DNA from 2 places in the Streptomyces sp. NBC_01381 genome. Region 2 is predicted to be linked to the other one. Evidence: riboswitches for the same ligand, from Rfam matches in the RefSeq annotation. Region 2 holds a riboswitch; the other holds the start of a gene.
What was found. A riboswitch is a leader RNA that binds a small molecule or an ion and turns the genes downstream of it on or off. The one in region 2 is predicted to bind S-adenosylmethionine.

Region 1: another riboswitch for S-adenosylmethionine. It lies ahead of OG453_RS13950 (aminotransferase class V-fold PLP-dependent enzyme); the one in region 2 lies ahead of thrC (threonine synthase).

The regions. Positions count from the first base shown of each region.
Region 1 is NZ_JAPEPI010000001.1:2,961,296-2,969,195, forward strand. Features, by position in the region: gene OG453_RS13935 (ubiquinol-cytochrome c reductase iron-sulfur subunit) at 1-597, shown strand, start outside; gene OG453_RS13940 (cytochrome bc complex cytochrome b subunit) at 594-2,225, shown strand; gene trpD (anthranilate phosphoribosyltransferase) at 2,361-3,425, shown strand; SAM riboswitch class IV at 3,512-3,628, shown strand; gene OG453_RS13950 (aminotransferase class V-fold PLP-dependent enzyme) at 3,805-5,175, shown strand; gene OG453_RS13955 (glycerate kinase) at 5,127-6,332, opposite strand; gene OG453_RS13960 (SLC13 family permease) at 6,446-7,858, opposite strand.
Region 2 is NZ_JAPEPI010000001.1:1,190,408-1,198,307, forward strand. Features, by position in the region: gene OG453_RS05785 (trehalose-6-phosphate synthase) at 1-1,250, opposite strand, end outside; gene OG453_RS05790 (glucosyl-3-phosphoglycerate synthase) at 1,385-2,329, opposite strand; SAM riboswitch class I at 2,485-2,614, shown strand; gene thrC (threonine synthase) at 2,632-3,936, shown strand; gene OG453_RS05800 (MoaD/ThiS family protein) at 4,049-4,324, shown strand; gene OG453_RS05805 (cold-shock protein) at 4,749-4,952, shown strand; gene groL (chaperonin GroEL) at 5,238-6,863, shown strand; gene OG453_RS05815 (helix-turn-helix transcriptional regulator) at 7,209-7,900, shown strand, end outside.

The sequences.
Region 1 (7,900 bases), 1.8 Mb from region 2:
GAGTCGCAGTTCGGCCGCCGCAAGCTGATCCGCAACACGATGTTCGGCGCGCTGGCCATGGTGCCGCTCTCCGGCATCGTCCTGCTGCGTGACCTCGGTCCGCTGCCCGAGGACAAGTTGCGGCACACCCTGTGGGGCAAGGGCAAGCTGCTCGTGAACATGAACACGAACGAGCCGCTGCGCCCCGCGGACGTCTCGGTCGGTTCGCTGACCTTCGCCAAGCCCGAGGGCCTGGAGGAGCACGACCACGACTTCCAGGTGCAGATCGCCAAGGCGGCCCTGATGATCGTCCGGATCCAGCCGGACAACATCAAGGACAAGCGCGAGCTCGACTGGTCGCACGACGGCATCGTCGCCTACTCCAAGATCTGCACCCACGTGGGTTGCCCGATCTCCCTGTACGAGCAGCAGACGCACCACGTCCTCTGCCCGTGCCACCAGTCCACCTTCGACCTCTCCGACGGTGCCCGAGTGATCTTCGGCCCGGCCGGTCACGCACTGCCGCAGCTGCGCATCGGCGTGAACGACGAGGGCTACCTCGAGGCGCTCGGCGACTTCGAAGAGCCCGTCGGTCCTGCATTCTGGGAGCGCGGATGAGCACTTCGGCGAACGACAACCGCAAGAAGGAGGCGCCCGCCGGTGAGCGGGTCGCCGACTGGGCCGACGGCCGCCTGGGGATCTATTCCCTGGCCAAGGCCAACATGCGCAAGATCTTCCCGGACCACTGGTCCTTCATGCTGGGTGAGGTCGCGCTCTACAGCTTCATCATCATCATCCTCACGGGTGTGTATCTGACGCTGTTCTTCCACCCGTCGATGAACGAGGTGGAGTACCACGGCAGCTACGTCCCGCTGCAGGGACAGCTGATGTCCGAGGCGTTCAACTCGACCATGCACATCAGCTTCGATGTGCGCGGTGGTCTGCTGATCCGGCAGATCCACCACTGGGCGGCGCTGATCTTCCTCGCGGCGATGTTCGTGCACATGATGCGCGTCTTCTTCACGGGTGCCTTCCGCAAGCCCCGTGAGGTCAACTGGATCTTCGGCTTCCTGCTGCTCGTCCTCGGCATGTTCACCGGCTTCACCGGTTACTCGCTCCCGGACGACCTGCTCTCCGGCACCGGTGTCCGCTTCATGCAGGGCGCGATCCTGTCCGTACCGATCGTCGGTACGTACCTGTCGATGTTCCTGTTCGGCGGGGAGTTCCCCGGCGGCGACTTCGTGGCCCGGTTCTACTCGGTCCACATCCTGCTGCTGCCCGGCATCATGATGGGCCTCCTGGTGGCCCACCTGATCCTGGTCTTCTTCCACAAGCACACGCAGTTCGCGGGCCCCGGCAGGACCGAGAAGAACGTCGTCGGCATGCCGCTGCTCCCGGTCTACATGGCCAAGGCCGGAGGCTTCTTCTTCCTGGTCTTCGGCGTCATCGCGGCCATCTCGGCGATCGCCACGATCAACCCGATCTGGGCTCTCGGCCCATACCGTCCGGACCAGGTCTCCACCGGAGCCCAGCCCGACTGGTACATGGGCTTCTCCGAGGGCCTGATCCGGTTCATGCCGGGCTGGGAGATCAATCTCTGGGGTCACACGCTCGTCCTGGGTGTGTTCATCCCGCTGATCATCTTCCCGTTGGTCCTGGTCGCGATCGCGGTCTACCCGTTCATCGAGTCCTGGGTCACCGGCGACAAGCGCGAGCACCACATCCTGGACCGCCCACGCAACGTCCCGACCCGTACGGCCTTCGGTGTCGCATGGCTGTCCTGGTACTTCGTGCTGCTCATCGGCGGCGGAAACGACCTGTGGGCCACGCACTTCCACCTGTCGATCAACTCGATCACCTGGTTCGTGCGGATCGCCTTCTTCGTCTTCCCGGTGCTGGCGTTCATCATCACCAAGCGGATCTGCCTGGGTCTGCAGCGGCGCGACAAGGACAAGGTGCTGCACGGGCGCGAGTCCGGCATCATCAAGCGCCTGCCGCACGGTGAGTTCATCGAGGTCCACGAGCCGCTCAACCAGGAGCAGCTGCACACGCTCACCGCGCACGAGCAGTACGTGCCGGTCGAGATCGGCCCGACGGTCGACGAGAACGGTGTCGAGCGCAAGGTGTCCGGTTCGCAGAAGCTCCGGGCCAAGCTCTCGAAGGGCTACTTCGGGGAAGAGAGCCAGATCCCCAAGCCCACCGTCGAGGAGTACAAGGAGATCACGAGCGGCCACGGCCACCACTGATCCCTGAGCTCACAGAGCTCTGACCACAAGGTCGCCACGGCAAGAGCCCCGTCCATTGCGCGGACGGGGCTCTTTGCCGTCCCCGCACCTGGATAGGGTGTCCTTGGCCCATTTATACGAACTCAGGAGCGGCAGATGAGCGCTGTGACCCCCGCAGGAGGCAATACCGCGGCGGGCCGTTCCTGGCCCGACGTACTGAACGGTCTGCTCGACGGGCGCGACCAGAGCGCCGACGACACCGCCTGGGCCATGGACCGCATCATGCGCGGCGAGGCCACCGACGCGCAGATCGCCGGCTTCGTGGTGGCGCTGCGCGCCAAGGGCGAGACGGTCGAGGAGATCTCCGGTCTCGTACGCGCCATGTATGAGCACGCCAATGTGATCAAGGTGCCCGGCGAGACCGTCGACATCGTCGGCACCGGTGGCGACGGCGCCAAGACCGTCAACATCTCCACGATGTCCGCGATCGTCATCGCCGGCGCGGGCGCGAAGGTCGTCAAGCACGGCAACCGCGCCGCGTCGTCGGCCAGCGGCGCCTCCGACGTGCTCGAGAAGCTCGGCGTGAACCTGGAGCTCACGCCGCAGCGGGTCGTCGAGGTCGTGGAGGAGGCGGGCATCACCTTCTGCTTCGCGGTGAAGTTCCACCCGGCGCTGCGGTACGCGGGCGCCGCGCGCGGCCAGCTGGGCATCCGGACCGTGTTCAACCTGCTCGGTCCGCTCACCAACCCGGCCAGGGTGCGGGCCCAGGCGGTCGGCGTCGCCGACCCGCGGATGGCGCCCGTGGTGGCCGGTGTCTTCGCCGAGCGCGGGCATTCCTCGCTCGTCTTCCGCGGCGACGACGGGCTCGACGAGCTGACGACGACGTCGACCTCCCGGGTCTGGGTGGTGCGTGACGGAGCCGTGCGCGAGGAGGCCTTCGACCCGCGCGACGTCGGGATCGACCTGGTGCCCATCGAGGCGCTGCGGGGTGCCGACGCCTCGTACAACGCGGAGGTCGCGCGGCGGCTGCTCGACGGGGAGACCGGGCCCGTGCGGGACGCGGTGCTGCTCAACTCGGCGGCGGCGCTCGTGGCCCTCTCGCCGGGCGAGGGGAGCCTCGTGGAGGAGATCCGGGCCGGCATGGTCAGGGCGGCCGAGTCCATCGACTCCGGGGCCGCGAAGAAGGCCCTGGAGCGCTGGGTGGCGGCCAGCAACCGCTGACGCGGGCCCCGAATGTGACCCAAGGCGCAGTCCGGATTCTGGACTGCGCCTTGCGCGTCGAAGATCATGTGGCAAGATGCTCAACAGGTCATGAGTGACAGCGATTAGGCCCCGGCTTGCTGTCCGGCAACCCTCCGTCCGTGGCGGGGTGCCCCGGGTGAAGACCAGGCCGTACGCAGCAAGGCGTATGGCAAGCGCGGACCCCTCGCGATCACCAGGGGTCCTGGTCCTCGAGGGAGCAGTCTCGTGAGCAAGCGAATGCGATAGGGCTTTCCGGCCCCTTTTCCGCACCCCCCTTTTCTTTTCATCACTGCACCGCCCTGCGTGTCGCACGGGCGTCGCTGCAGTGAACTCGCCTGCCTTCCCACGGGAGTTCGCCATGTCTGTTTCCGCCGTCGCCGCCGACTCGTCCGTCTGTGCCCCCCTCGCCGTCCTCGGCCGGGACGTCACCGTGCCGCTCGTCACCGGTGGCGAGGTGACCTACGCCGCGCTCGACTACGCGGCGAGCGCGCCCGCGCTGCAGCGGGTGTGGGACGACGTGGCCGCGTACGCGCCGTACTACGGCAGCGTGCACCGCGGGGCCGGGTATCTGTCGCAGCTCTCCACCGACCTGTTCGAGAACAGCCGGGTCACCGTCGCCGAGTTCCTCGACTGCCGTGAGGGCGACCAGGTCGTCTTCACGCGGTCGACCACCGACTCGCTCAACCTGCTCGCCGCCGCGCTGCCCGCCGACTGCCAGGTCTTCGTCTTCGAGACCGAGCACCACGCCTCGCTGCTGCCCTGGCGCGACGCCCGCGTGACGTACCTGAACGCGCCGCGCACCGCCGACCAGGCCGTCGCCACCCTGGAGCGCGCTCTCGCCGACCGCGACCCCTACGGGCCCGCCCTGGTCTGCGTGACCGGCGCGTCGAATGTCACCGGTGAGCTGTGGCCGGTGAAGGAGCTGGCCGCCGCCGCCCACGCGCACGGCGCCCGCATCGTCCTGGACGCCGCGCAGCTCGCACCCCATCACCCCGTCTCCGTACGTGAGTTGGACGTCGACTGGGTCGCGTTCTCCGGTCACAAGCTGTACGCGCCCTTCGGCTCGGGCGTCCTCGCGGGCCGCTCCGACTGGCTTCAGGAGGCCGAGCCCTACCTCGCCGGCGGCGGCGCATCGCGGAAGGTCGCGCGGCGCACGGACGGCGGCGTGGACGTCGAGTGGCACGACACCGCCGCCCGGCACGAGGCCGGTTCGCCGAACGTCATCGGCGTGTACTCGATCGCCGCCGCCTGCAAGGCGCTGACCGAGGCGGGCTTCGACGAGCTCGTCGCCCGCGAGAACCACCTCATCGCCAAGGTCCGCGAGGGCCTCGCCGAGGTGCCCGCGGTGAAGGTGCTCTCGCTCTTCGGCGACGACGCCCCGCGCGTCGGCGTCATCTCGTTCGTCGTCGAGGGCTGGAACAGCTCGCACTTCGCCGCGGCGCTCTCCGCCGAGTACGGCATCGGCGTACGCGACGGTCTCTTCTGCGCCCACCCGCTGGTGCGCACCCTGCTCGGCAGCGACCCGCAGACCCAGGGCGAGTGCGGTGCCCCCGAGGCCGCGCCCGGCGAGAAGTCGCTGAACGCGATCCGGGTGAGCTTCGGCGCCGGAACCCCGGACGAGCACGTCGAGCGTTTCGTGCGCGCCGTCAAGGAGCTGGTGGCGGACGGCGCGCGGTGGAACTACCGCACCGAGGACGGGCGTTGCGTGCCGGACACCACCGGGGCCTGAGTCTTTGAGGACGGCAGCCGGGTGCCGATCTGGATCATCCGCAGGGCTCGCTCGGTCGCGTCGGTGAGGAACTCGCCGCCCCGGCCGAGCGCCTCCGTGAGCGAGACCGGGGCGGGCAGGATCGCGCTGTAGGCGTCCACGCCCGCCGCCCGCACATGGTGCGCGCCCTGGCCGATGGTGCCCGCGAGGACGAGCACCGGACGGCCCGACCGCTTGGCGCGCCTTGCCACCTCGGCGGGGATCTTGCCGCGCGGCGTCTGGTGGTCGAGGGCGCCCTCGGCGGTGACGACGAGGTCGGCGCGGGCAAGCCGGGCGTCCAGGTCCAGGTGGTCGAGCAGGACGTCGAAGCGGGGGAGCAGCCGGGCGCCCAGCGCGGCGAGGCCGGCGCCGAGACCGCCGGATGCGCCCGTGCCGGGGCCGAGGGCGAGGTCCGCCGTGGCGTGCAGGTCGCGGGTGAGGATGTGCGCCCAGTGCTCAAGGGCGGCCGCGAGCACCTCGACCTGGGCGGGTGTGGCGCCCTTCTGGGGGCCGAAGACGCGGGCGACGCCGCGCTCGCCGGTCAGGACGTTGAAGGGGTTGCAGGCGACCCGGATCTCGGTGCCCTTCAGACGGGGGTCGAGGCCCGACGGGTCGATGCGGCTCAGGCGGGTCAACTCACGGCCGCCGTGCGGGAGTTCCCAGCCGTCCGCGTCCAGGAGCCGGGCGCCGAGCGCCTGCAGGGCGCCCGCGCCGCCGTCCGACGTTCCGGAGTCGCCGCAGCCCACCAGGATGCGGCGGGCCCCCGCGTCCAGGGCGGCGCCGATCAGCTCGCCGACGCCGTACGTCGTCGTGGCGCCCGGGTCGCGCAGATCGCGCGGGACCAGCGAGAGCCCGGCCACCGCCGCCATCTCGACGACCGCCGTGCCGTCGGGCAGTAGCGCGAAGTGCGTGCCGATCCGCTGGCCGACGGGCCCGGTGGCGGGCAGTGCGACCAGGCGGCCGCCGCCGGTGGCGGCCAGGGCGCGCGCGGTGCCCTCACCGCCGTCCACCAGGGGGATCAGATCGGTCACCGCGTGCGGGACGACACGGCGTACCCCTTCGGCGATGGCCTCGGCCGCGGAGTGCGCGGACAGGGACTCCTTGAAGCCGCTGGGGGCGATGGCGAAACGGGTCAGCATGAGGGTCTCCATGGCAGAGGGAACTGATGGGCGCGGGGCTGCGACATTGGCGGCTCCGCCGCGCGGGCTCGACCAGCCCCCACCGGCCCGCAGATGACGTTCCAGCACAGCGCTCAGCGAACGGGCACGCCGAGCAGCGGCCACAGCGCGATGGCGAAGAGCAGCACGAGCGCGGCCGTCAGCGGTGCCAGGACCGCGGAGAGGCGGAGCAGGTCGCGCGGGGTGTAGGTGGGGGTGCCGGGGATGTCGGCGAAGAGCGTGACGGGCTTCGCGGACGCGGGCAGCGTGTGGCAGAAGCCCGCCGCCGCGGTGGAGGCCAGGGCGGCCGCGACGGGGTTGACGCCCGCGCCGACGGCCGCCGCGACGACCAGCGGGACCAGGACCGAAGAACGCGCCGAGCGGGACTGCAGGACGAGGTGCGCGGTCGTGCTGACCCCGACGACCACGGTCAGGAACAGCCAGGGCGGCACATCCAGCGGAACGCCGCCCACCAGCCACTTCGCCGCCCCCGAGTCGGCGAGCGCGACGCCCATCGCCATCGTCGCCGCCATGAAGAGCAGCAGCGACCAGGGCACCGTCTTCAGGGCGTCCTTCAGACGTACGGTGCCGAGTGCGGGGGAGGATGCGACGACCGCGCCGATCAACGCGACCACGGCGGGCGGCACTTGGTGCAGCGGCTCGCTGCACCAGAGCGTGACGACCGTGGCGAGCAGCAGGGCGCAGCGGGTCTCGGCGGGCTCCCAGGGTCCGGTGACCGGCTGCTCGCTGTGCTCCTGGAGCTGCTCGACGGTGATGTGCACGGGACCCTTGCGGTCCGCGCGCCGCGTCGTCGTCAACAGGACGGCCTCCGCCGCCAGATGGGACGAGGCCATGGCGAGCGGCAGGCCGAGCAGCAGCCACTGCGTGAAGCCGATCCGCTCCCCGGTCGCCTCCCACAGGACCGACACCGTGATCAGATGTGCTCCCGCGCCGATCAGGGTCGCGACAGCGGAGAGCAGGATCACGGTCGGAAAGAGCAGGGCGAGCATCACGACCAGGCGCTTCCGGTCGGCGAGGACCTTGGCGAGGGCGAGGAAGACGGGCAGCGCGAGCGCTGCGCGGCCCGACGTGGCCGGCACCGCGAAGGCCGTCACGACGAGCGCCGCCGTCGTCAGATGCGTCAACTGCCGTACGCTGCGCGCCCCGCTGACCAGAAAGGCCGCCGCCCGTCCCGCCAGACCGCTGCGGGCCACGGCCGCCGCGAGCACGAAGGCACAGATCAGCAGCCAGACGGTCTCGTCGCCGAGGGTGCCGAAGAGCGTGTCGCTGCTGATCACCCCGGTCGCGGTGAGCGCGAGGCCGGCGCCGAGCGCGATGTACGTGTCGTCGATCGGCGTGCCGATCCACGCACAGGTCGCCAGGGCGAACACGGCGAGAGTGAGGCGGGCGTCGCCGCTCAGGCCGGGGAAGTTGCCGGGAACCACGAGCAGCGCGCACAGACTCAGCGCGACGCACAGCGTGATGGCTTGGCGGGGATTCAGGGTCACACAGGAAGCCTCGGGCCCCGCCGTGAGCCCTCAATGAGCCTG
Region 2 (7,900 bases):
ACCACCAGCGCGTCCTCGCCCAGCTCCTCGTATGCCCCAGCCTCCCGCGACAGAACAAGAACGCACCCCTCGTCGGAGACGACCGGCACCTCCTTGGCGACCAGGTTCATCCCGTCCCGGATGGGGTTCACCAGAGCCACGTCCGCCAGCCGGTACGCCGCCAGCGACCGCGCGAAGTCGTCCTTCACGTGGAGCACCACCGGGGTCCAACCCGCCACCCCGTACGCCGAGTTGATCGAGTCCGCGAGCCGCCGCACCTCCGCCGTGTAGTCGCGGTACACCGCCAGGTCCTGCCGGGACGGATACGCGAACGCGACGTGCACCACCCGCTCCCGCCACTCGGGGTGGTCCTCCAGGAGCTGCCGATACGCCTGCAGCCCCCGCACGATGTTCTTCGACAGTTCCGTCCGGTCGACGCGGACGATCACCTTCCGGTCGCCCCCCACTTGCTCCCGCAGCGCGACCAGCCGCTCCTCCACATCCGCCCGCCGCGACCGCTCCCGCAGGAAATCCGCGTCCGCCCCAAGCCCGTGTACCCCGATCCGCGTCCCCGACGTACCGCCGAGCGCGTCCACGCAGCACGCCGTGAACGCGTCCGCCCACCGCCCCGTCAGGAACGCCGCCCGGTCGGCGCCCAGGATGCCCCGCAGCAGCTGCTCGGCGATGTCGTCCGGCAGCATCCGGAAGTAGTCGACCGGCGCCCACGGCGTGTGCGAGAAGTGGCCGATGCGCAGGTCGGGGCGGAGTTCGCGGAGCATCCCTGGGACGAGAGACAAGTGATAGTCCTGGACGAGGACCGCGGCGCCGGACCCGGCACTCTCCGCGAGTGCCTCCGCGAAGGCTCGGTTGTAGGTCTCGTACGAGGCCCACTGCGCCCGGAACTCCGGGCCGAACGCCGGTTCCAGCGGGGTCTGGTAGAGCATGTGGTGGACGAACCAAAGCACCGAGTTCGCGATCCCGTTGTACGCGTCGGCGTGCACGCCCTCGTGCGACCCGGCGTCGATGTCGAGCATCCGCACGCCCGGCTCGGCGACCCCGCGCCGTACGGCCTCCCGGTCGCCGTCACCCAGCGCCGCGCAGACCCACAGGGCGTCCGCGTCGTCCCCGATCGCGCTGAGCCCGGAGACGAGTCCGCCGCCGCCCCGCTTGGCCGTCAGCTCCCCGTTCTCCTCCAGGGTGTACGTGACAGGGCCGCGGTTGGACGCGACGAGGACCTGGGCGGCCGGGGCCGCTGCCTGCTCGGAGACCATGTGCCGAAACCTAGCCCCTCCGGGGAAACCTCAAACGTACGGCCGGACCCCCGCGGGGGCCCCGCCGTATACGTTCCAGGAGCAAGCAGTCGCGCGAAGGCTCGAGCGCCCAGTCGCGCCTCCGCTGGGCGTGGCTACGCCACGCGGCGTTCCGCGTACTCCGCGATGTCGGCCATCGGCGGCCGCTCCTCCGTGTCCACGGAGTGGGTGCGCGGCGCGAATCCGTGCTCGTCCCGCTCGAACTGCGTGAGCTCGGGGCGTACGAGGTGTCCGCGGGCGAGCCGCAGCTGTGCCGTCCGGTAGATCGCCGCGGCCATCCGGCCCAGCGCCTGACCGTCCTGGTGACGGTGCTTGCGCACACCGACGTCGACCTGCGCGAGCGCGTCGAGGCCCACCGTGTGCAGCGCGTCGACAAGGAGGCCCAGCTCCACTCCGTAACCGACGGGGAACGGCAGCCGTTCGAGCAGCGACCTGCGTGCCGCGTACTCGCCGCCGAGCGGCTGGACGAAGCCCGCGAGCTGCGGCCAGTGCATGTTCAGCAGCGGGCGCGCCATCAGCTCGGTGACCCGGCCGCCCTGACCTGCGGCCCCGCCGAGCGGGCGGTCGTACATCGCCTTCACGAAGTCCACGTCGGGCTCGGTCAGGAGCGGGCCCACGATGCCCGAGACGAAGTCCGCCGAGAACTCCTTCAGGTCCGCGTCGACGAACGCGACGATGTCACCGCCGGTCACCAGGAGCGAACGCCAGAGGACCTCGCCCTTGCCGGGCACGGCCGGGATGCGGGGGAGGATCTCGTCCCGGTGCACGACCCGCGCGCCCGCGGCGCGCGCGACCTCGGCCGTGCGGTCCTTCGAGCCCGAGTCGATCACCACGAGCTCGTCGACGAGCGGGGCCTTCTCGACCAGCTCACGGCGGATCTCCGCGACGATCTCGCCGACCGTCTCCTCTTCGTCGAGCGCGGGCAGCACGACACTCACCGACGTGCCGGACGCCTTCTTCGCCGCGATGAGCCGGTCAAGCGGCCGGTCGGCGACGGACCAGGAACGCCTGCTCAGCCAGCGCTCGGCCTCTTCCAGCAAGGTCAGGGTCCTCTCTGTGTGATCCATCTCGCGGTTCGGACGACTATCTCAAGCGTCCAGGCCTTCGGTTACAGTCTTGAACAACGCGGATGACCATCGCATGTCGGGGGTCATCGCGTAACAAATGCACCGGGACCGCGAGCCCGGCGCCATAGCGCTCATCCAGAGGGGCAGAGGGATACGGCCCGTTGAAGCCCCGGCAACCCTCCCGCCGACCGACGAGGTCACGGTGGGGAAGGTGCCAATTCCGTCTCGCGGCGAGATGCGCCGCGGGGAAGATGAGGAGAAAGGGCCTCGCCTCCATGGCTGCGCAGACTGTCGCAACGAACGACACCACCACCGCTACGAACTCCGTAGACCTCGGCCCCGCATCGGGCCTCTCCTGCCGCGAGTGCGGCGAGCTCTACGCGCTCGGCCCCATCTTCGCCTGTCAGGCCTGTTTCGGCCCGCTCGAAGTGGCCTACGACCTGCCGACCGGTGACCCCGAGGCGCTCCGCAAGCAGATCGAGTCCGGCCCCGCCAACATCTGGCGTTACGCGCCGCTGCTCCCCGTCCCCGCCGACGTGGCCGACAAGCCGAACCTGAACCCCGGCTGGACCCAGCTCGTCAAGGCCGACAACCTCGCCCGTGAACTCGGCGTCGAGCAGGGCAAGTTGTTCGTCAAGGACGACTCCGGCAACCCCACGCACTCCTTCAAGGACCGCGTCGTGGCGCAGGCGCTCGAGGCGGCGCGCGCCTTCGGGTTCACGACTCTTTCGTGCTCTTCGACGGGCAACCTCGCCGGTGCCGTCGGCGCCGCCGCGGCCCGCGCCGGCTTCCGCTCCTGCGTGTTCATCCCGCACGACCTGGAGCAGGGCAAGGTCGTCATGGCCGCGGTGTACGGCGGCGAGCTCGTCGGCATCGAGGGCAACTACGACGACGTGAACCGCTTCTGCTCCGAGCTCATCGGCGACCCGCTGGGTGAGGGCTGGGGCTTCGTCAACGTCAACCTGCGGCCGTACTACGGCGAGGGCTCCAAGACCCTCGCGTACGAGATCTGTGAGCAGCTGGGGTGGGTCCTTCCGGACCAGCTGGTCATCCCGATCGCGTCGGGCTCGCAGCTCACGAAGATCGACAAGGGTCTGAAGGAGCTGATCCGGCTTGGCCTCGTTGAGGACAAGCCGTACAAGATCTTTGGCGCGCAGGCGGAGGGGTGCTCGCCGGTGTCGGCCGCCTTCAAGGCGGGGCATGACGTCGTACGTCCCCAGAAGCCGAACACCATCGCCAAGTCGCTGGCCATCGGCAACCCGGCCGACGGGCCGTACGTGCTGGACATCGCGCGTCGCACGGGCGGGGCGGTGGAGGACGTCAACGACGAGCAGGTCGTCGATGCGATCAAGTTGCTCGCGCGGACGGAAGGCATCTTCGCGGAGACCGCGGGTGGGGTGACGGTCGGCGTCACGAAGAAGCTGGTCGAGGCTGGCCTCATCGATCCGTCCCTCACCACGGTCGTGCTGAACACCGGGGACGGCCTGAAGACGCTTGACGCCGTCGCTGAGACCTCGCAGGCGACTGCGACCATCCGGCCCAGTCTTGACGCGTTCCGCGCCGCGGGGCTTGCAGGCTAGTCGCCGTAGGGGCTGACCGCCGTCGCCGACCGGCTGGTCGTGGTCCGTCCTCGCGCAGTTCCCCGCGCCCCTTTCAGGGGCGCTCCCTCCCCGTATCTCTGAGGTGAACCCCATGAGCGTCAACGTCCGCATCCCCACCATTCTTCGCACCTACACCGGCGGTCAGGCCGAGGTCGCCGCCGAGGGGGCGAACCTCTCCGAGGTCATCGCCGACCTGGAGAAGAAGCACGCCGGTATCGCCGCCCGCGTCCTGGACGACCAGGGCAAGCTGCGCCGCTTCGTGAACGTGTACGTCAACGACGACGACGTCCGTTTCGAGCAGGGTCTGGAGACGGCCACTCCGGACGGCGCGGGTGTCTCGATCATTCCTGCCGTCGCCGGCGGCTGATCCTTTACGCAACCACCCTGTGTTATCTCAATTGCCCCCTCCGCGAGAGAAGTGGAGGGGGCAATTCCATGTGGTTGAGCGCGGTACAGTTGGGAAACGAGCTTCTCCGTTTGTGCCGAGCGCATATACGAAGTCGGTCCGGAGCCGATAAGAAGTAGCCAAAGTGCACTGCCCATTTGAGCCGATCGCGGCATTTGTCTGGCCCGACTTGCCCTGAACTCCGGCAAATTCTCCGCATATTTCCGATCGGGCGTGCCCGGAATTCTCGTCCGATTGACCTGTTGCAGACGGCAGTTGGACAGATACATTCAGCCGCGGTCGACGCGTTCCGGCGCACACCTCCACATCCCATTGGGGGGGTGAGGTCTGACCCGGGTCCGCGAAGTGCGGGCCCGTGCAAGGGCCAGTAATAGGGGAGTTAGGCATGGCTCAGGGCACCGTCAAGTGGTTCAACGCGGAGAAGGGGTACGGCTTCATCGCGGTCGACGGTGGTGCGGATGTTTTCGTCCACTACAGCGCGATCCAGATGGACGGCTACCGCACCCTTGAAGAAGGTCAGCGAGTCGAGTTCGAGATCTCGCAGGGCCAGAAGGGTCCGCAGGCGGACATGGTCAAGCTCGCCGTCTGATCTCGGCGCGATCGGCCACCGACGCACTCACGGCGAGGGGCCCGTATCCCGACAGGGGTACGGGCCCCTCGTACGTCTGGGATCCGCCAGGGGCGCTTGCACTCGTAGGGGGCGAGTGCTAATCATTGGCTTAGCACTCTCCCAGTGAGAGTGACAGAACTTGGATCGGGTCAGCGAGGTCCGCAGGCCGGGTGGGGCAAGGAACCACACGGCGCGCAGGCCGTCCGTCGCGGGCGCGGGCACGGTCCGTTTGCATTTCCACCCCGTCCGGGAGGACCACTTCACATGGCCAAGATCATCGCGTTCGACGAGGAGGCACGGCGCGGCCTCGAGCGCGGCATGAACCAGCTCGCCGACGCCGTCAAGGTGACCCTGGGCCCCAAGGGTCGCAACGTCGTCCTCGAGAAGAAGTGGGGCGCCCCCACGATCACCAACGATGGTGTCTCCATCGCCAAGGAGATCGAGCTCGAGGACCCGTACGAGAAGATCGGCGCCGAGCTGGTCAAGGAGGTCGCGAAGAAGACGGACGACGTCGCCGGTGACGGCACGACGACCGCGACCGTCCTGGCCCAGGCCCTGGTGCGCGAGGGTCTGCGCAACGTGGCCGCCGGTGCCAACCCGATGGCCCTCAAGCGCGGCATCGAGAAGGCCGTCGAGGCCGTCTCGGGCGCCCTGCTCGAGCAGGCGAAGGATGTCGAGACCAAGGAGCAGATTGCTTCGACGGCCTCCATCTCCGCCGCCGACACCCAGATCGGCGAGCTCATCGCCGAGGCGATGGACAAGGTCGGCAAGGAAGGCGTCATCACCGTCGAGGAGTCGCAGACCTTCGGGCTCGAGCTTGAGCTCACCGAGGGCATGCGCTTCGACAAGGGCTACATCTCGGCGTACTTCGCGACCGACATGGAGCGCATGGAGGCGGCCCTGGATGACCCGTACATCCTGATCGTCAACTCCAAGATCTCCAACGTGAAGGACCTGCTCCCGCTCCTGGAGAAGGTCATGCAGTCGGGCAAGCCGCTGCTGATCATCGCCGAGGACGTCGAGGGCGAGGCCCTGTCGACCCTGGTCGTCAACAAGATCCGTGGCACCTTCAAGTCCGTCGCCGTCAAGGCCCCGGGCTTCGGTGACCGCCGCAAGGCCATGCTCGGCGACATCGCCATCCTCACCGGTGGCACCGTCATCTCCGAGGAGGTCGGCCTCAAGCTGGAGAACGCCGGTCTCGACCTGCTCGGCCGCGCCCGCAAGGTCGTCATCACCAAGGACGAGACCACGATCGTCGACGGCTCCGGTGAGAGCGACCAGGTCCAGGGTCGCGTCAACCAGATCCGCGCCGAGATCGAGAACTCGGACAGCGACTACGACCGCGAGAAGCTGCAGGAGCGCCTGGCGAAGCTCGCCGGCGGTGTTGCGGTCATCAAGGCCGGTGCCGCGACCGAGGTCGAGCTCAAGGAGCGCAAGCACCGCATCGAGGACGCCGTTCGCAACGCGAAGGCCGCCGTCGAAGAGGGCATCGTCGCCGGTGGTGGCGTGGCCCTCATCCAGGCCGCCGCCGTCTTCGAGAAGCTTGAGCTCGAGGGTGACGAGGCCACCGGTGCCGCCGCTGTGAAGCTGGCCCTCGAGGCCCCGCTGAAGCAGATCGCCGTCAACGCCGGCCTTGAGGGTGGCGTCGTCGTCGAGAAGGTGCGCAACCTGACCGTCGGCCACGGCCTGAACGCCGCGACCGGTGAGTACGTCGACATGATCGCCGAGGGCATCCTCGACCCGGCGAAGGTGACGCGCTCTGCCCTGCAGAACGCCGCCTCCATCGCCGCGCTGTTCCTCACCACCGAGGCCGTCATCGCCGACAAGCCGGAGAAGGCGGGCGCTGCCCCGGCCGGCGGCGGCATGCCGGGCGGTGACATGGACTTCTGAGCCTCTTCGGCTCGGTAGGCCAGTCTTCACGTACCGAGGGCGGCACTCCTTCTCACGAAGGGGTGCCGCCCTCGGGCGTTTTCTGTACGACCTTCCATACGGCCTTCTATGCGACCAGAGTCCTGACCGCGACGGCGAGCAGGGTGATGTCCAGGGCGATCGCCACGATCAGGGAGAGCGCCGTGAGAACGGCGAGACGGGACGGGGACACTACGGCTCCTCGGTGAGTGTGTCCGGCAGGGACGTGAGGACTGTCCCGAAGTCCGTGTGCAACGGGGTGCGCCTGGAGGAAAATGAACGCCGTTGAACAGGGGCAGCGTTGAACGGGGAAGCGGAGGGCGGCCGGTGGCGGGCGGTGCGGGCGGCGACGCCGCGGCCGCGCTCGCTCAGCTGCGCAAGGAGCTGAGGCAGCGGCGCGACAGCGCGGGGCAGACCATCGACGGGCTCATCGGGCGTGCGGCGGCCCACCGCGTCCGGCTCGGCCGCACCACCGTCAGCCACGCCTTCAACGACGGCCATCCGCCGCCCACTTGGCGCACCGTCCACGCCCTGGCCCGCGCCACAGGGGCCGACGGCGACGGCGTCGCCCGGCTGCGGGAACTGTGGGAACGGGCCGCCCGCCGGGAGGACGCCGCCCTGCCGGTGCGGCGCGATGACCGCTCCCCGGCGGCGGCGGTGCTGTCCGCGGGCGTCGCGGACCCGGCCCTCCTGGAGGTGCACGAAGCCGTCCTGCCCGGACCGGCCCCCGGGGGTCTTCCGTACCTCACCCCGTACCTGAGCCGCCGCCACGACGGAGAGCTGCGCCGCCGCGTCGAGCCCGCCGTCGCCGGGGAGTGCTCTGTCCTGGTGATGGTGACCGGCGGCTCCTCCACCGGGAAGACGAGATCCCTGTACGAAGGGCTGCGCGCCCTCGCGCCCGACCGGCCGCTGCTGCGGCCCGAGGGCCACGCCGGTCTCCTGGAGCTGCTGCGCGCCGGGCGGATCGGCGCGGGCGCGGTCCTCTGGCTCGACGAGGCGCAGCGCTTCTTCCACGGCGG